One region of the Luteimonas sp. 3794 genome, then DNA from elsewhere that is predicted to be linked to it. Evidence: predicted binding sites of a transcription regulator. Region 1 holds the regulator's gene; the other holds the start of a gene.

Region 1 (9,750 bases):
CGGCGGTCGTACATCGTCGGAATGATCGAGGCCGGCAGCGGCCGCTGACGGGATTTTTCGACCATCTCGCCGGTGCGCACCATGCCTGCCAGCCCGTAGAGCGCGAGTGGTTCGCACTGCGTGGGCACGATCAGGCGATCAGCCGCGGCCAAGGCATTGACCATCAGCAGGCCCAGCGTCGGCGGGCAGTCGAGCAGAATCGCGTCATGGCCGCCGGCGTGGCGGGTGATCGCCTGCGACAGCGCCAGGCCCAGGCCGGGCTGCGTCGCACTGCGCCGTTCCAGCGTCGCCAGAGCGGTTTGCGCGCAGACGAAGTCCAGGCCCTCGGTCGGCGAATGTCGCAACAGCGACTCCAGCGCCGGCGGCGGCGCGCCGAACAGGTCGACGACGCCCGGCGGCGGTGGTTCGCTCGGAACGCCGAAGGCGCGCGTCAGCGATGCGTGCGGGTCGAGATCGACCAGCAGCACACGCAGCCCGCGCGCCACCATGGCGCGTCCGAGGGCGAGCGAGGTCGTGGTCTTGCCCACGCCTCCCTTCTGGTTGGCAATCGCCCAGACACGCATCAGCTGTCTCCTTGCGGTGGGGGGGAGGAAAGGGGGGAGGGTGCGGCGGGAGAGGCGGCAACGGCGGGCTGCGGCACCGGCGCGGCCGGGTAGGCAGGTGCTGGCGGCGCGGCGGCGGGCTCGGGCACCGGGGATGTGCGGGGCGCGGCTGCGGTGTTCTGCGTGGCGAGCACCATCAGCACCACCCGACGGTTCGCATTGCGACCAGCGTCGGAGGTGTTGTCGGCCTTGGGTCGGTACTCGCCGTAGCCGACCATCACCAGCCGCTCCGGCGCGAACCGCTCGCTGACGAACAGATGCACGACGCTGGCCGCACGCGCGGCCGACAGCTCCCAGTTCGACGGGAACTGGGCGGTCGCGATCGGCCGGTCGTCGGTATAGCCCTCGATGCGGATCGGATTGGGCAGATCGCGCAGCACCACAGCCAGTCGCCCCAGCAGCTCGCGCGCCCGGAATTCCAGCGTCGCCGAGCCGCTCGCGAACAGCAGGTCGCTGTTGATCTCGACCTCCAGCCACAGGTCGGACCGACGCACGGTGATCAGGCGCGCCTTGACCATCTCCGACAGCGTGTCTTCGAGCTGCAGGGCCAGGCCCGAAAGCTGCTCGCGCGCCGCCGCGATCGATGCGGCATCCGCGCCGCCGTCGCCGATCCGGTCCGCGCGCAGTTTCGATTCCAGGATCGGCCGCAGCGGCGAGTCGAGCATCGGGCGCGAGGTCGGGCCTTCACGGGCGCCACGCGGCACCGGCGTGGGCTTGCCGATCGAGGCTTCCGCCTTCTGGTTGTCGCCGATCTGGATCGGGTCGAGCGTGCTCGGCGGCGCATTGAACGCGCTGGCCAGCGACGCGGCGACGGCGCGGTACTTGCCTTCGTTGACGGAGGAGATCGCGTACATCACCACGAAGAACGCGAGCAGCAGCGTGACCAGATCGCCATAGGGGATGGCCCAGGCTTCGTGGTTGATGTGGTCCTCGTGGGCCTTCTTGCGTGCCATGTCTGCGGATCAGTGCAGGAAGCCGGCGAGCCGAGCCTCGATGTTGCGGGGGTTTTCGCCCTGCGCGATCGCGATCAGCCCTTCGATGGCCAGCTCGCGCTCTCCGGTGCGGCGGCCGATCACACTCTTGAGCTTGGCGGCCATCGGCAGGAAGAACATGTTGGCCGAGGCGATGCCGTAGATCGTGGCGGTGAACGCGGCGGCGATGCCGTGGCCGAGCTTGCTCGGATCGGCGAGGTTCTTCATCACCGCGATCAGGCCCAGCACCGCGCCGACGATGCCCAGCGTGGGCGCGTAGATGCCCATGCCTTCGAACACCTTGGCCGCGGCGAGGTCATGGTGTTCCTCGCCCTGCAGTTCGATCTCCAGCATGTGACGGATGGCCTCGGGCTCGACGCCGTCGACCAGCATCTGCAGGCCCTTCTTGAGGAACGGATCGGTCTGCGCCGCGACGTGGCTTTCCAGCCCCAGCAGTCCCTGCTTGCGCGAGACATTGCTCCATTCGATGAGTTGCGCGATCAGCGCCGCGCGATCGGACACCGGCGGCTTGACCACCCAGCCGGCGATCTTGAACGCGTGTTTCAGCGTGCTGCCCGGTGTGTGCAGCATTATCGCCGCGACCGTGCCGACCATGACGATCAGGAAGGCGGCGGGCGACCAGAGCGCGCTCAGCCCCGCACCCTTGAGCACGCTGCCGCCCAGGATGGCGATCAGGGCAAGCACGAGTCCGGCGACGCTGAAAAGGTCCATGAGCTAGGTATCGGCGGAAACGGGAAGGACTTAAATGGGGCGCGGACCTGCCGCGGCCCGCGATCAGCGCAGGCGGAGCGCGTCGACGTCGAGGATCAGCGCGAGACGCCCATCGCCGATCAGCGTCGCACCGGCATAGCCGGGCAGGCCGCGCAGGGCCTTGGGCAGCGGCTTGATCACCACCTCTTCGCGGCCACGCACTTCGTCCACGACCAGGCCGAAGCGGCTGTCGCCGCGCTGCAGGACGACGATCGTCAGCAGGGTCGTGTCCGGCGCCGGGGTGCCCAGCCAGTGACGCAGGTCGAGCAGCGACAACGTGTGCGAGCGGCGGTCGAGTGCCGCGCGGCCGTCGAACCAGTTCACCGTGCGCGACGGCGCGTGCAGCACTTCCTGCACACGTGCCAGCGGCAGCGCATACGCATCGCCCGAGGCATGCACGAGCAGGGTCGGCAGGATGGCGAGCGTGAGCGGCACGCGCAGCGAGAAGCGGCTGCCGCGACCGAGTTCCGAGGTCACCTGGATCTGGCCGCCGAGCTCGCGGATGCGCGACTGCACCACGTCCATGCCGACGCCGCGCCCGGAGATGTCGCTGACCTCGTCGCGGGTGGAAAACCCGGCCATGAAGATCAGGTTGAGGCATTCCTCGGCGCTCAGGCGGGCCGCCGACTCGGCGTCGATCAGGCCCTTGTCGCGCGCCTTCGAACGCAGGCGTTCGGGATCGATGCCGGCGCCGTCGTCCTGGATCTCGATGCCGACGTAGTCGCCCTGCTGCTGCGCGCTCAGACGCACGCGACCGGCGCGCGGCTTGCCGGTGGCTTCGCGCAATTCGGGCATCTCGATGCCGTGGTCGATGGCATTGCGCACCAGATGGATCAGCGGATCGGCCAGCGCCTCGACCAGGTTGCGGTCGAGCTCGGTCTCCGCGCCCACCAGGTCCAGGTCCACTTCCTTGTCGAGGGCGCGGGCCACGTCGCGGGCGAGCTTGGGGAAGCGCGAGAACACCTTGCCCACCGGCTGCATACGCGTGCGCATGACCGCGCTCTGCAGGCGCGCGGTGGCGTTGTCGAGCGTGGTCACCGCGCGGTCGAGATCCTCGTCGCGCAGGCGCGTGCGCAGGGTCTTGAGCCGGTTGCGTGCGAGTACGAGTTCGCCGACCAGATCCACGATGACATCGAGCCGCTTGGTGTCGACGCGGACGGTCTGTTCGCGCTCACTCGTCGGCGCCGCTGCATCCGTCTTGGCGGCTGGCGGCGGCGGGCGACGCGGTGGCGGGGCGATGGCGGCCGGGGCCGCGGGTGCAGCTGCAGCCGGCGCCGCGACCGTGCCCGGCGCGGCGCCGCCATGCAGCTGGTCGAGCAGGGCCTCGAATTCGTCGTCGCCGATCATGTCGTCGGCAGGCGGGACGGCGGCGGTCGGCGCCACGCCAACAGACGCGCCCGGCACGCCGGCACCGTGAAGCTGGTCGAGCAGGGCTTCGAACTCGTCGTCGCCGATCATCCCCGGGTCGGGGGCGGGACCGGTCTGCAGACCCGGTGCGCGTTCGCCGTGCAACTGGTCGAGCAACGACTCGAACTCGTCGTCGGTGATCATGCCGTCGCCGCCGGCTGCGGGCGCGGCCTGGGGCGGCGCGGCAGCGCGCACCGGCGCGGCCGCGGGAACGTCGAACGGCGCGAAGCCGGCGATCAACGCATCCGGCGCGCTCGGAACGGTGTCCTGGTATTCGATCGCATCGACCATCGCCTGCAGCCAGTCCAGCGACTGCTGCGCGGCGTCGAAGTGACGCGGCAGCAGCGCCGCCTGGCCGGCGCGCACCATGCCGAGGGTTTCCTCGGCGGCGTGGCACAACTGCACCAGTGGTACCGCGCCAAGAAAGCCGGCACCGCCCTTGAGCGTATGGAAGGCGCGGAACACCGCATTGAGGCGCTCGCGATCATCGGGCGTCTGTTCCAGGCCAACGAGTTGCCCGCCGAGGTCGTCCAGCAGTTCGCGTGCTTCAAGCACGAAGTCGGCGACGATGTCGGGCGACTGCATGGCTCAGAGCCCCAGGTTCGACAGCAGGTCGTCGGCGTCGCTCTGGCCGACGGTGTGGCGGTCCAGCCCCGACACCGCCGGCCCGTTGCCGCGCGCGTTGTCTTCCTTCGGCGGCAGGCCGAGCGCGCCGAAGCCTTCGTGCACGCCGCGCACGATGCCTGCGACGCGGCGGATGATCTGCCCGCCCAGGTCCTGGTGACTCTGCGCCAGCGCCATCTCGCGCAGGTTCTCGCGCAGCGATTCCACGGTACCGGTCTGGGTGTCGTCGAGCGGACCTTCCTTGAGCCGGGCCACGAGCGCGCGGCTGTCGTCGATCAGGTCGAGCGTGCGATGGGTGGCCTGTTCGGTCATCTCGACCACGTGGTCCAGGCGCGCACACGCGTCGTCGAGTCCGTTGCCCTCGGCCGGCGTGGGCGGCAGCGTGTCGAGGGCCTGCGAAAGATCGCGGGCCAGGCGTCCCAGACCGCTGACGAGGCTGCGCGCGCGCGCGGCGGCCAGCGCATCGATCTGCCGGCGCCAGCCGTCCTCGTCGCCGCGCTCGAGCGCTTCGAGGGCGTCATGGAGCAGCGTGGCGAGCTGGCTGCGTTCGGTGGCGGTGGCGGTCATGCCGCGGTCCCCAGGCGTTCGAAGATCTTGCCGAGCTTTTCTTCGAGGGTCTGCGCGGTGAACGGCTTGATGATGTAGCCGTTCACGCCGTTCTGCGCGGCTTCGATGATCTGCTCGCGCTTGGCTTCCGCGGTGACCATCAGCACCGGCAGGGCGCGGAACTTGGGGTCGGCGCGGATTTCGCGCAGCAGTTCGATGCCGGTCATGCCCGGCATGTTCCAGTCGGTGACGACCAGTTCCACTGCGTCCTGACGCAGCACGGCGAGTGCGCTGTTGCCGTCTTCCGCCTCGACCGTGTTGTTGAAGCCCAGATCGGACAGCAGGTTCTTGACGATCCGGCGCATCGTCGAGAAATCGTCGACGACCAGGATGCGGATGTTCTTGTTCAAAACGGACTCCAGAGTGAGCGTGACATCAGTCGTCGGCACCGTAACCGGTATCGGCGAGTTCGAAGGCGGTGAGACGGCCGCGCAGGCGCACCACGGCCTGGCCGTGGATCTGGCAGACGCGTGACTCGCTGACGCCGAGCACGGCGCCGATTTCCTTCAGATTGAGTTCCTGTTCGTAGTACAGCGACAGCACCAGCTGCTCGCGCTCGGGCAGGTGGCCGATCGCGGACATCAGCTCGCGGCCGAATTCGCCACGCACCAGGTTTTCCTGCGGCGTGGGGCCGCCGCCGCGGTTGACCGGTTCCACCTCACCGTGGTCTTCGATGTGCGAATCAAGGCTCAGCACCTGACCGCGAGCGGCGTCCTCGAGCAGGCGCTGGTAATCCTCCAGCGGCATCTCCAGCTTCGCGGCGACCTCGTGGGCGCTCGCGGCGCGGCCGGTGCTCTGCTCGATCGAACGGATCGCCGAGGCCGCGTCGCGGGCGCGCCGGTGCACCGAGCGCGGCACCCAGTCGCCGCGGCGGATCTCGTCGATCATCGAGCCGCGGATGCGGATCGAGGCATAGGTTTCGAACGAGGCCCCCTGGTCGGCGTCGTAGCTGCGCGAGGCCTCGAGCAGCCCGATCATGCCGGCCTGGATCAGGTCGTCGATCTCGACGCTGGCCGGCAGCCGCGCAGCAAGGTGATGGGCGATCCGGCGCACCAGTTCGGCGTGCTGCACGAGCGGATCGACATCGGGGGCGACGGCGCGTTGCACCGACTGGTACTGCTGACGTGCGGCGAGGCTCATGCGACTGCTCCCTGGCGCAACATGCGCTCGACGAAGAATTCCACGTGGCCGCGCGGCGCGGTCGGTGCCTGCCAGCGCGAGACGCGCTGGGCGATCTCGATCAGCGCACGTGCCGACGGACTGCCCGGATACGCGGTGACCACGGCCTGCTGGCGCTGTACGGCCATGCGCAGCCAGTCGCACTGCGGCACCGCGCCCAGATAGTTCAAGGACACATCACCGATGAAGCGCTCGCACACGCGCGAGAGTTTCTCGTGCAGGTTGCGGCCTTCCTGCGGGCTGCGGACCATGTTGGCCACCACCTGCACCCGGTTCACCCCACGCTCGCGCGCCAGCACCTTGATCAGGGCGTAGGCGTCTGTGATCGAGGCCGGTTCGTCGCAGACCACGACAATCGCGTCCTGCGCGGCCTGGCAGAAGGTCAGCACCGAATCGGTGATGCCGGCGGCGGTGTCGACGACCAGCAGGTCGAGGTCACGCTGCAGGTCGTTGAACACGTTCACCAGCCCCGCATGTTCGGCGGGACGCAGCTCGGCCATGTGGCGACGCCCGGAAGCGGCGGGGACCACGAGCACGCCCGCGGGGCCTTCGAGAATGATGTCGTCGAGTTCGCAGCGTCCGGCCACCAGATCGGCCAGCGTGTGCTTGGGCGACAGGCCCAGCAGCACGTCGACGTTGGCCAGGCCCAGGTCGGCATCGAGCAGCAGTGTGCGCTGGCCCATGCCCGACAGCGCGACGGCCAGATTGGCCGATACGTTGGTCTTGCCGACGCCGCCCTTGCCGCCGGTGACGGCGAGGGTGCGGACGGGCTGGAAGGGCGCGGAGGACATCGGGAGCAGCTCAGGCGACGGCATGGGTATGTTCCGGGACAATCGGCTTATCGGCATCGCGGCGCAGATCTTCAAGGCGAAGCACCAGATGGGCGGCATTCGCCCGGTGCAGGTCTTCGGGCACGCGCTGGCCATCGGTGACCCAGGTCAGCGGCAACTGGTGGTCGACGGCGACCGACAGGGCGCTGCCCAGGCGGCCGGTTTCGTCCAGCTTGGTCAGCACCACGCCCTGCGGGCGCACGCTGTCGAAGCGGCGGACCACCTCGTCGAGATCGGCGAAATGGGTATTGGCTGGCAGGACCAGCAAGGTGCGCACGTTGCGGGCGGCGCGCAGCCAGTTCAGCTGGCCGGCCAGCGCACGGTCACGCTGGCTCAGGCCGGCGGTGTCGACCAGCACCAGCTTGTAGTCCTCCAGCTTCTGCAGCAACTGCACCAGGCCGGTTTCGCTGTCGGCCTCATGCACGGCGATGCCGAGCTGGCGGCCGTAGCTGTGCAGCTGTTCGCGTCCACCGATGCGCGAAGTGTCCGTCGTCACCAGGGCGATATCGCGCGCCTGGTGCTGGGACGCATACAGCGCCGCCAACTTGGCGATGGTCGTGGTCTTGCCGGCACCGGTGGGACCGACGAGGGCGATCACGCCCGCTTCGCTCAGCGGGTCGATCGGACAGACCGGCAGGCGCTTGGACAGCAGGGCGAGCATCAGGCCGCGCACGCGGGAATCGGGGGTGTCGGCGGGAATCTGCAGCACGGTGTCGCGGGTGATGCCGGCGTCGAAGCCGTAATCCTCCATCAGTTCCATGGCCTGGGCGCGCGCCGGCGAACCGCGCAGGCGCTCGTCGGTGAGGCGGGCCATCTCACGCTCGATCATCATGCGCATCTGCGCGAGCTCGTCGCGCATCTGCGCCAGTTCCCTGTCACTTGAGGGGACGGGCAGGCTGGGCACGGCCGACAGGACCGCCGGCTCGGGCGCGCTCGGCGACGGAAAACCGTCGTCCTGGGTGAGCGCGGCGGAAACGGGCGCGGGTGCTGCCGCGCGCGCCGGTTCCGGAGCGGAGCGCGGTGCCGCGGCCACAGGCGCTGCGGTGCGCGGCGCGGCCGGCGTGTCGTCGCGGTGGCCGGCGGCCAGCAGTTCGGCGAAGGTGGGGCCATCGAGATCGAAGCGGGCCAGTTCGGCCGGCGGGGCGAACGCAGCCGGTACCGGCGCGGAAGCCTGCGCGGCGGCGACGGCAACGGGCGCCGCCGCCAGCGTTGCGCCAGTGCGAGCGGATGCCTCGGCCCGCTGCGGCGTCGGCGCAGCCGGGGCCGCCGGTGGGGCTGCGAGGTCGCGCAGCCAGCGTTCGGACGGCGCCAGCGCGGCCTCGTCGTCGCGCATGGCGCGGCTGCCGCGCAGCATCGTCGCCAGCGGCGGGGCGGCCGCGGGCGCGTCGCGCTGCGCATCCTCGATGGCCCGCTGCACGTAGCCCTCGTCGTAATTGCTGGCCGCGACGATCTCCACGCCTTCGTCGGTCCGGCGGTTGGACAGGATCACAGCGTCCGGGCCATGCGCCTCGCGCACCATTTGCAGGGCGCTACGCATGTCGGCGGCGACGAAACGGCGGATTTTCATGTCGGGAGCCCGGAATTCGGAGTGCGTGAGAAGTGGTTCGAGACGCGGCGGAGCAGGGACGGCAACGGGTCGGGGGGCGGACCCTTGCAGGGGGTGACACGCGGCAGCGGGAGATGCATGCGCCGCGCGGCCGGATCCGCCGTCGCGGGCACCGGTCCTCGACGTGGTGGCCAGCGCCCGGTCTGCGGGCAGCCCGGCGTGGCGCCGGTTCTACCCTGCATGGGGTCCCGCGGCTGCGTTGTGTCGTCCATCACGTCTGACCAGTACCTGTTCAATTGATCGTTCCCAGGAGCTTCAAGCGCTTGTCTTCCGGCACTTCGTTGTAGGACAGCACCGAGAGGTTGGGGACGCTGTGCCGGACCAGGCGCGCCAGCGCGGCGCGGACCTGTCCGGGTACCAGCACCACCGCCGGCTCGTTCCTGGCTTCCTGCTCGCCCGCGCACGTGGCCAGGCTTTGTTGCAGGCGTTCCGCCAGGCCCGGCTCCAGTGCAGCGCCACCGCCCTGTGCAGAATCCTGCAAGACGCGTTCCAGATTCGGCGCCAGCGTGTAGACCGGCAGTTCCTCGGCCGGCCCGGCGATTTCCTGGACGATGAAGCGGCCCAGTGCGGTGCGCACCACGGCGGTCAGCTGCGCCGGGTCCTGGGTATGCGCGGCGTGCTCGACCAGCGCCTCGGCGATGCGGCGCAGCTGGCGCACCGGGATGCGTTCGATCAGCAGGTTCTGCAGCACCCGTACGACCACCGCCAGCGGCAGCGCCTTGGGCGTGAGGTCATCGGCCAGCTTGGGCGCGCTGCGCGCGAGGGTGGCCAGCAACTGCTGCACTTCCTCGTGGCCGAGCAGTTCCGGCGCCTGCTCGCGCACCAGGTGGGACAGATGGGTCGCGACCACGGTGGCCGGATCGACCACCGTATAGCCCGCGGCTTCGGCATTGGCACGCTGCACCGGCAGGATCCACAGCGCGTCCAGGCCGAAGGCCGGGTCCTTGCCGGGCAGGCCGTCGATCGGATGCAGGGCGCCGCCCGAATCGAGTGCCATCAGCCGGTCCGGATGGACTTCGGCGGTGGCCACCGGCACGCCGTGGACCAGTAGCCGATACGCGGTGGGCGCAAGTTCCAGGTTGTCGCGAATGTGCACCGGCGGGATCAGAAAGCCCACGTCCTGGGTGAGCTTGCGGCGCACGGCCTTGATCCGC
Region 2 (9,750 bases), on a different contig from region 1:
CGCCCGCGAGGAAAGCGTGCTGGCGTTCCAAGTCGGTGGTCAGGTGATCCGCCGAGATGTCGATGCCGGCGCGCATGTGCGCCGCGGCCAGGTGCTGGCCGAGATCGATCCCGGTGACCTGCGATTGCAGCAGCAGTCGGCCCAGGCGCAGGTCGCTTCGGCCGAGGCCGAGTACGCCCGCACCCGGACCGATCGCGCGCGCTACGCCGCACTCGTCGACCAGCAGCTGATCAGCCGCTCGCAGATGGATGCCCAGGACGCGGCCTATACCGCTGCGCAGGCGCAGCTGCGCGCCGCGCGCGCGCAGGCCGATGTCGCCGGCAACCAAGCGGGCTATACACAGCTGCGCGCGCCGCGCGATGGCGTCATCGCCAGCCGTGAGGCCGAGGCCGGACAGGTGGTCGCGGCCGGGCAGGCGATCTACATGCTCGCCGGCGACGACGGCCGCGAAGTCGCGATCGCCCTGCCGGAGTCACGCATCGCCGCGTTCGCGATCGGCCAGCCGGCGCAGATCGAGCTGTGGAATCGCCCGGGCGTGCGCGTGCCGGGCACGATCCGCGAGATCGCTGCGGCCGCCGATCCGCAGGCGCGCACCTACGCCGCGCGCGTGGCGCTCGCCGATGACGCGCTTGAAGGCATCGAACTTGGCCAGAGCGCACGCGTGTATCTCGCCGCGGCAACACCGGAGACAACGCTGCAGATACCGCTGAGCGCGATCCAGCCGGGCGTGGATGGGGCAAAGGCGGTCTGGGTTGTCGATCGCGCCGAAGGCATATTGCGTTCGGTGCCGGTCGAGACCGGAGCGTATGGCGCGCGCAGTGTGCCGGTGCTGTCGGGCCTGGCGCCCGATGCGCTGGTGGTCGCGGCCGGTGGCCATCTGCTGCGCGAAGGGCAACGGGTGACGCCGGTGGATCGGGAAAACCGGCCTGTGCAGTTGCAGGCGGTGAAGCCGGCAGCAGTGAAATGAAGCATGCCGCCCTCGCAAGCCGGTCCAGCTCGGGGCAATCACACCTCCCCTGCCTGCGGGGGCGGAAGGGTGGGGACGGGTACCCGCCGCGGCGTCCTTGTAGGAACGCGCTTGCGCGCGACGCCTTCTGCGGGACCGCCACATCGCGCGCGAGCGCGCTCCTACCGCAGGCCTCCCCATGACCCGTTTCAACCTCTCCGAATGGGCACTCGGCAACCGCACGCTGGTGCTCTACGTGATGCTGGTCGTCGCGATTGCCGGCATTTTCTCGTACGGCCGGCTCGGCCAGTCCGAGGATCCGCCCTTCACCTTCAAGGCGATGGTCATCCAGACCCAGTGGCCGGGCGCGACCGCCGAGCAGGTGTCGCAGCAGGTCACCGAGCGCATCGAGCGCAAGCTGATGGAAACCGGCGACTACGAATTCCTGCGCTCGTACTCGCGGCCCGGCGAATCGCAGGTGATCTTCTTTGCCCGCGATTCGATGCGCTCGAGCGAGATTCCCGATCTCTGGTACCAGGTACGCAAGAAGGTCGCCGATCTGCGGCCGTCGCTGCCGCAGGACATCGTCGGCCCGTTCTTCAACGATGAGTTCGGTGACACCTTCGGCAATATCTACGCATTGACCGGCGAGGGTTTCGACTACGCGATCAAGAAGGACTACGCCGACCGTATCCAGCGCGAACTGCAGCTGGTCAGCGATGTCGGCAAGGTCGAACTGGTCGGCCTGCAGGATGAGAAGGTCTGGATCGAGGTCAGCAATACGCGGCTGGCGACGCTCGGCATTCCGATGGCCGCCGTGCAGCAGGCGTTGTCGGAACAGAACGCGTTGGTGCCCGCGGGCTTCTTCGAGACCGACAGTGCCCGGGTGCAGCTCCGCGTCGACGGCGCGTTCGAATCGGTCGATGCGATCCGCGATTTCCCGATCCGCGCCGGTGACCGCACCGTGCGTCTGGGCGACATCGCGACCGTCGAACGCGGGTTTGCCGATCCCGCCGCGCCGCGCATGCGGTTCATGGGCGAGGACGCGATCGGCATCGCGGTGGCGATGCACGACGGCGGCGACATCCTCAGGCTCGGCAAGCAGCTGGAAACCGAGTTCGCGCGGCTGCAGGAGACGCTGCCGGCCGGCATGGAGCTGCGCAAGGTGTCCGACCAGCCGCGCGCGGTGCGCGACTCGGTCGGCGAGTTCGTCAAGGTGCTCGCCGAGGCGGTAATCATCGTGCTGCTGGTGAGCTTCGTCTCGCTGGGCTTCCGCACGGGCCTCGTGGTCGCGGTGTCGATCCCGCTGGTGCTGGCGATGACCTTCATCGCGATGGACCAGTTCAACATCGGCCTGCACAAGATCTCGCTCGGCGCGCTGGTACTCGCGCTGGGCTTGATGGTCGACGACGCGATCATCGCGGTGGAGATGATGGCCATCCGCATGGAGCAGGGCGACAGCCGGCTCGCGGCGGCGAGTTACGCCTGGACACATACCGCGTTCCCGATGCTGACCGGCACCCTGGTCACCGCGGCCGGTTTCCTGCCGATCGCCACTGCGGCGTCGAGTACCGGCGAGTACACGCGTTCGCTGTTCCAGGTGGTGACGATCGCACTGGTGGTGTCGTGGATCGCCGCGGTGCTGTTCATTCCGCTGCTCGGCGAGAAGATGCTGCCCGATCTCGCCAATCCCAAGCTGCCGCGTCCCGGCTCGTTGCCCGCGCGCTGGCGCGACGCGCGCGCGCGGGCGGCAGACCGCTGTCCGGCCTTCGCGTTTGCGCTGGCGCCCGGGGATCCGCACGCGCACGACCAGGATCCCTACCAGCGCCCGTTCTACCGGCGCTTCCGCGGGCTCCTGGACTGGTCGCTGCGTCATCGCTGGATCGTCATCGGCGTGACCGGTGCGCTGTTCGTCGCGTCGTTGCTGCTGTTCCGCTTCGTGCCGCAGCAGTTCTTCCCCGATTCGACGCGCCTGGAACTGATGGTCGATGTCGAACTCGCCGAAGGCAGTTCCTTGCGCGCGACCGAGGCGGCGGCTGCGTGGCTCGACGCGCTGCTTGCGACGCGCGAGGGCGTCGACAACCGCGTCGTCTATGTCGGGACCGGTTCGCCCCGGTTCTATCTGCCGCTCGACCAGCAATTACCGCAGGCCAACTTTGCCCAGTTCGTTGTGACCACGGCCGATGTCGAAGCGCGCGAGCAGGTCCGCGTCTGGCTGATCGACGAGGTGGCACCGCTGTTCCCGGACCTGCAGTTGCGCGTGACCCGACTCGAGACCGGGCCGCCGGTGGGCTATCCGGTGCAACTGCGCGTGTCGGGCGAACACGTCGAGCGCGTACGCAGCATTGCCGATGCGATCGCCGAACAGGTGCGGGCGAATCCGAACGCCGCCAACGTCAATCTGGACTGGGACGAACCCTCCCGCATCGTGCGGCTGGTCGTCGACCAGGAACGCGCGCGCGTGCTCGGCGTGAGTTCGCAGAATCTTGCGCAGTTTCTGTCGAGTTCCCTGTCGGGTCTGCAGGTCAGCACCTACCGCGAGGGCAACGAACTGATCGGCATCGTCATGCGCGGCCCGGACGACGAACGCGGCCAGCTCGAGATGCTGGAGAGCCTGGCCATTCCGACCTCGAACGGACAGTCGGTGCCGCTGGGGCAGGTCGCGCGGCTGGAGTCGACGTTCGAGGACGGCATCATCTGGCACCGCGACCGGCTGCCGACGATCACCGTGCGCGCCGACATCCATGGCGACGTCACCGCACCGACGGTGGTCGCGCAGATCCTCCCCACGCTCGACGGTATCCGTGCGTCGATGCCCGATGGGTACCGGCTCGAGACCGGCGGCACGGTCGAAGACTCCAGCAAGGGCCAGGATTCGATCAAGGCGGGCCTGCCCCTGTTCCTGTTCGTCGTGGTTTCGTTGTTGATGCTGCAGCTGCGCAGCTTCTCCCGTACCGCCTTGGTGCTGCTGACGGCGCCGCTGGGCATGATCGGCGTGACCCTGTTCCTGCTGGTGTTCCGCGTGCCGTTCGGCTTCGTTGCGATGCTCGGCACGATCGCGCTGGCCGGCATGATCATGCGCAACTCGATCATCCTCGTGGACCAGATCGAGCAGGACATCGCCGCCGGTCACGCGCGCTGGGACGCGGTGATCGATGCGACGGTGCGCCGGTTCCGGCCGATCGTGCTGACCGCACTCGCCGCGATCCTGGCGATGATTCCGCTCTCGCGCAGCGTGTTCTTCGGCCCGATGGCGGTCGCGATCATGGGCGGTCTCACCGTGGCCACATTGCTGACGCTGACCTTCCTGCCGGCGCTGTATGCGGCCTGGTTCAAGGTGCGCGAGGACGAGACGCCACCGGCCGCGTGACCTGCGCGCAGGCGCAGGCGCCGAGGATCAGGGTAGCCAGAGCTTCTCCAGATCCCGCAGGCCCCAGTCGCTCGCCGCTTCCGACTGCACGATGCCGTCGTCGCAGCCGGCCAGCGACAGGTCGATGTCCCGGATCAGCACGCGCGCCTTCCGGCGCGCGCAGTGGAACACCCGCACGCGCGGCTTGAGCAAGGCTGCCGGCGCCTGTTCGATCACCACCGCCAGGTGCTGCGACCGCAGGCGCACCAGCGTGCCCACGGGATAGATGCCCAGGCTCTTGACGAAGGCCTGGAAGATCACCGGATCGAAATGTCCGGTCCACGACGCCATGCGCTTGAGCGACTCGGCCGGACACCAGCCGCGCTTGTAGGGCCGGTCCGAGGTGATCGCATCGTAGACATCGCATATCGTCGCCATCCGCGCCATCTGCGAGATGCCCTCGCCGCGAAGGCCGTGCGGGTAGCCGCTGCCGTCGATCTTCTCGTGGTGGTGCAGGGTGATGTCCAGCACGGCGGGGTCGTCGACGCCGCTCTCGCGCAGCAGGCGATGACCGTCCTCGGGATGCTGGCGCATCGCGCCGGCTTCGGCATCGCTGAGGCTGCCCGGCTTGTTGAGGATATGCAGCGGTGTCACCGCCTTGCCCATGTCGTGCAGCAGGCCACCCTTGGCCGCCGCATGCACTGCATCCTCCGGCAGGCCCAGGCGACGGGCCAGTGACGCCAGCAGGCCGGCCACGGCCATCGAATGCAGGTAGGTGTAATCGTCGGCCGTCTTCAGCCGCGCCAGACTGACCAGAGCGTGCGGGTTGCGCAGTACCGAGTCGCACACCGCGTCGATCAGCGGCGTGGTCACTCCGGTGTCCACCGCGCGCCCCAGGCGGGCCTCGCCGAACAGGCCTTGCATCAACGCCCGGCCGGAGGCCAGCAATTCGCGCGCGCTCCTGACTTCGGCCTCGAAGCTGACGGGTGTCGGATGTATCGGTGTGGCGGGCGGAGCGTCTTCCACCGAGACGGGGACTGCCGATGGGGTCGCTGGAAGTGCGTGCGCAACAGGCAGCGCCTCGCGTGCGCGGACCGTATCCGCAACGCTGGCTGGCGTGGGCTCCTCGGGGGCGATGCCCAGCACGATGTCGATCACCACCTCGCCCACACCATTGGCGTGGATCCGGGCGATCGACTCGGTATCGGCAACGAACGAGCGCCGCCAGAACGGTGAATCCAGCCAGGAGCCCGGCACGCGATGCACGTACATGCCCGGGCGAAGCTGGTCGGCGCGGATCGTGCGATGCATCGGGCGGCGCTCATGGACGGGAGTCTGGGCGCGGCGCGACCTGGCATGCAGGCGTCGTTCGCACACACGCGCCACCCGCGGCGGATTCCGGAGTGACCCGTTCTGTGTCGGCCGGCTGTGCCCGGACTTGAGGCACACCCGCTTGCCGTTCGTCGGAGCGTCCATCGCAGGCGCGGGCATGCGCTCGGCCAGGGCCTGTGATGCGACCGGCCGGCGCGCAAGGCGCGCGTTCGCGGCCGCTGCGGGGAAGGGTTAGTCGCCGAGCATCGCGAGATTGCGCACCGCGCCCTTGTCGGCGCTGGTCGCGAGCAGGGCATAGGCCTTGAGCGCCGCGGTGACCTTGCGCGGCCGCGCCTGCGCCGGCTTCCAGCCGAGTGCGTCCTGCGCGTTGCGGCGCGCGGCCAGTTCGACGTCGTCGACCAGCAGGTCGATGCGCCGTTGCGGAATGTCGATCCGGATACGGTCGCCATCGCGCACCAAGCCGATCGTGCCGCCGGCTGCGGCTTCCGGTGATGCGTGTCCAATCGAGAGACCCGAGGTGCCGCCGGAGAAACGTCCGTCGGTCAGCAGCGCGCATTGCTTGCTGAGGCCTTTCGACTTCAGGTAGCTCGTCGGGTACAGCATTTCCTGCATGCCCGGTCCGCCCTTCGGGCCTTCGTAGCGGATCACCACCACGTCGCCCGTCTGCACTTCGTCGGCGAGGATGCCCTTCACCGCGGCGTCCTGGCTTTCGAAGACTTTTGCCGTGCCTTCGAACACGTGGATCGATGCATCGACGCCCGCGGTCTTGACCACGCAACCGTCGGGCGCGAGATTGCCCCGCAGCACGGCGAGGCCGCCTTCTTGCGAGTACGCGTGTGCGACATCGCGGATGCAACCGCCGGCGCGATCGTCGTCGAGCGTCTCCCAGCGCGTGGCCTGGCTGAAGGCGGTCTGCGTGGGAATGCCGGCGGGTCCGGCCTTGAAGAACGTGCGCACCGCGTCGTCAGCGGTGACGGTGATGTCCCAGCGCGCGATGGCGTCGCGCAGCGTGCGGCTGTGCACGGTCGGCTGGTCGACATGCAGCAGGCCACCACGCGCGAGCTCGCCGAGGATCGAGACGATGCCGCCGGCGCGGTGCACGTCTTCCATGTGATAGGTCTGGATGTTCGGTGCGACCTTGCACAGCTGCGGCACGCGTCGTGACAGGCGGTCGATGTCGTGCAGATCAAAGGCGACCTCGGCCTCCTGCGCGGCGGCGAGCAGATGCAGGATGGTGTTGGTCGAACCGCCCATCGCGATGTCGAGCGTCATCGCATTCTCGAACGCCTCGAAGGTCGCGATGCCGCGTGGCAGCGCGGTCGGATCTTCGGCGCCGTACCAGCGATGGCAGAGCTCGACGACGGTGCGCGCGGCCTGCAGGAACAGCTGCTCGCGATCGGCGTGTGTCGCCAGCATCGAGCCGTTGCCGGGCAGGGCGAGGCCCAGTGCTTCGGTCAGGCAGTTCATCGAGTTGGCGGTGAACATGCCGCTGCAGGAGCCGCAGGTGGGGCACGCGCTGCGCTCGTAGACGGCGACCTTCTCGTCGGAGGCATCCGGATCGGCGGCGACGACCATCGCATCGACGAGATCGAGCCCGTGTTCCGACAGCTTCGTTTTGCCGGCTTCCATCGGCCCGCCGGACACGAACACCACCGGTATGTTCAGGCGCAGGGCAGCCATCAGCATGCCGGGCGTGATCTTGTCGCAGTTGGAGATGCACACCAGCGCGTCGGCGCAGTGGGCGTTGACCATGTATTCGACCGAGTCGGCGATGATCTCGCGGCTCGGCAGCGAATACAGCATGCCGTCGTGCCCCATCGCGATGCCGTCGTCGACGGCGATGGTGTTGAACTCCTTCGCCACACCGCCGACGCGCTCGATCTCGCGCGCGACGAGTTGACCGATGTCCTTGAGGTGCACGTGACCCGGCACGAACTGGGTGAACGAATTCGCGACCGCGACGATCGGCTTGTGGAAGTCGTCGTCCTGCATGCCGGTGGCGCGCCACAAGGCGCGGGCGCCGGCCATGTTGCGACCAAAGGTGGAGGTTCTGGAACGGTACTCGGGCATCGATGACTCGCAGGTGCGGCGGGCGCGGGGCTGGCGGCGTGTGTGGCGGTGGTTGTAGGTGATCGAACGCGGCGGCGTGGCGCCACGCCGCGTCGATCCATCTCGCTATCCGGTGATCCGTGCGGGCGTCGCGATATGCGTGAGCACCGCAGCGGCGGCCTCGCGCGTCGAGACCGCAGCGCCGTCGGCTGCCAGGTCGGCGGTGAACACGCCGGCCTCCAGCGCGTCATCGACGGCCTGTTCGATGCATGCCGCTTCCTGCGACAGGCCCAGCGAGTAACGCAGCAGCAGCGCGGCGCTGAGGATGGTGCCGTAGGGATTGGCGATGCCGCGGCCTGCGATGTCCGGCGCCGAACCGTGGATCGGCTCGTACATGCCGACGCAGCCTTCGCCCAGCGATGCCGACGGCAGCAGGCCGAGCGAACCGGCCAGCATCGAGGCCTCGTCGGTGAGGATGTCGCCGAACATGTTCTCGGTCACGATCACATCGTAGGCGCGCGGCTTCGACAGCAGATGCATCGCCATCGAATCGACCAGCTGGTGTTCGATGGTGATGTCGGGGAACTCGTCGCGCGCGATGCGGCTGGCGACATCGCGCCACAGTCGTGAGGTCTCGAGCACGTTGGCCTTGTCGACGGAGGTCACGTGGCTGCGGCGGCCGCGCGCGAGCAGACAGGCGCGGCGCACCACGCGTTCGATCTCCGGCACCGTGTAGGTGCACAGATCGCTGGCGGATTCGGCAGTGCGGGTGCGCTCGCCGAAGTAGATACCGCCGGTCAGCTCGCGCACCACCAGCAGATCGACGCCGGCCAGCAGATGCGGCTTGATCGGCGAGGCGCCCATCGCGGCCGGATGCGGCTTGGTCGGGCGCAGGTTCGCGTACAGGCCCAGCGCCTTGCGGATCGCCAGCAGGCCCTGTTCGGGGCGCACGCTCGCGTTGGGATCGGACCACTTCGGACCGCCCACCGCGCCCAGCAGTACTGCATCCGCATCGCGCGCCGCGGCCAGGGTCTCGTCGGGCAGCGGCTTGCCGGTGGCGTCGATCGCTGCGCCGCCGATCAGGTGTTCGTGCAGCGAAAACTGATGGCCGAAGCGCTGCGCGACCGCCTGCAGCACATCGACCGCGGCCGCGGTCACTTCCGGGCCGATGCCGTCTCCGGGCAGAACGACTATGTCAGCGTGCATGGTGGGTGTCCTCGTAGTGGCGAATGTCGGCGTCGCGCGCCAGCAGGAAGCCCATTTCGTCGACGCCCTCGAGCAGGCAGGTGCGTGCGAACGCGTCGAGCGGGAACGCGTGGACGGTGCCGTCCGGTGTGCGCAGCTCACGGGCGACGATGTCGAAGGTCAGTATGTCGTCGGGCCGCGTCATCAGGTCCTGCACCACGGCTTCGGGCAGCACGACCGGCAGCACGCCGTTCTTCAATGCGTTGTTGCGGAAGATGTCGGCGATCTCGCTGCTGACCACGACCTGCAGGCCCAGATCGCGCAGTGCCCACGGCGCATGTTCGCGCGAGGATCCGCAGCCGAAGTTGCGGCCCGCCAGCAGCACCGCGCGCCCGGCGTTGTGCGCCTGGTTGAAGGCGAAGTCCGGATTCGCGCTGCCGTCCTCGCGCCAGCGCCAGTCGTTGAATGCGAAGCGGCCGAGACCCTTGCGTTCGGTCGTCGACAGAAAGCGCGCGGGAATGATCTGGTCGGTATCGATATTGGTCTGCGCCAGCACCACGCTGGCCGAACGCACCGGAAACTCGGGGATGTGAGCGGCGGACATCAGGCCACCTCCCGGCGGTCGTCGAACAGTTCGCGGGGATCGGCCACGACGCCACGCACCGCAGCCCAGGCCGCTGTCGTCGGCGAGGCCAGCAGCGTGCGCGCGCCGGGGCCCTGGCGGCCTTCGAAGTTGCGGTTGCTGGTGCTCACGGCCAACTGGCCCGGCGCCACCAGATCGCCGTTCATTGCGATGCACATCGAACACCCCGGCTCGCGCCATTCGGCGCCGGCCTCACGGACGATCACGTCGATGCCTTCGGCCTCGGCCTCGCGCTTGACGATCTCC

What was found. Region 1 encodes FliA, which starts transcription of late flagellar genes. Its sites were predicted from a motif close to TAAAGTTTNNCNNNCNNNGGCCGATAA; they were not measured.
Region 2: a site for FliA is predicted at 5,711-5,737, ahead of J2X52_RS11330 (HD-GYP domain-containing protein). Genes of this name have one in related genera too.

Annotation. Positions count from the first base shown of each region.
Region 1 covers NZ_JAVDVJ010000002.1:220,026-229,775, forward strand. Annotated here, with positions in the region: gene J2X52_RS04605 (ParA family protein) at 1-563, opposite strand, end outside; gene motD (flagellar motor protein MotD) at 563-1,555, opposite strand; gene J2X52_RS04615 (flagellar motor protein) at 1,565-2,305, opposite strand; gene J2X52_RS04620 (chemotaxis protein CheA) at 2,369-4,336, opposite strand; gene J2X52_RS04625 (protein phosphatase CheZ) at 4,340-4,942, opposite strand; gene cheY (chemotaxis response regulator CheY) at 4,939-5,331, opposite strand; gene J2X52_RS04635 (RNA polymerase sigma factor FliA) at 5,357-6,121, opposite strand; gene J2X52_RS04640 (P-loop NTPase) at 6,118-6,975, opposite strand; gene flhF (flagellar biosynthesis protein FlhF) at 6,962-8,557, opposite strand; gene flhA (flagellar biosynthesis protein FlhA) at 8,829-9,750, opposite strand, start outside.
Region 2 covers NZ_JAVDVJ010000007.1:54,673-64,422, forward strand. Annotated here, with positions in the region: gene J2X52_RS11320 (efflux RND transporter periplasmic adaptor subunit) at 1-967, shown strand, start outside; gene J2X52_RS11325 (efflux RND transporter permease subunit) at 1,146-4,316, shown strand; gene J2X52_RS11330 (HD-GYP domain-containing protein) at 4,344-5,606, opposite strand; gene ilvD (dihydroxy-acid dehydratase) at 5,859-7,697, opposite strand; gene leuB (3-isopropylmalate dehydrogenase) at 7,803-8,882, opposite strand; gene leuD (3-isopropylmalate dehydratase small subunit) at 8,872-9,465, opposite strand; gene leuC (3-isopropylmalate dehydratase large subunit) at 9,465-9,750, opposite strand, start outside.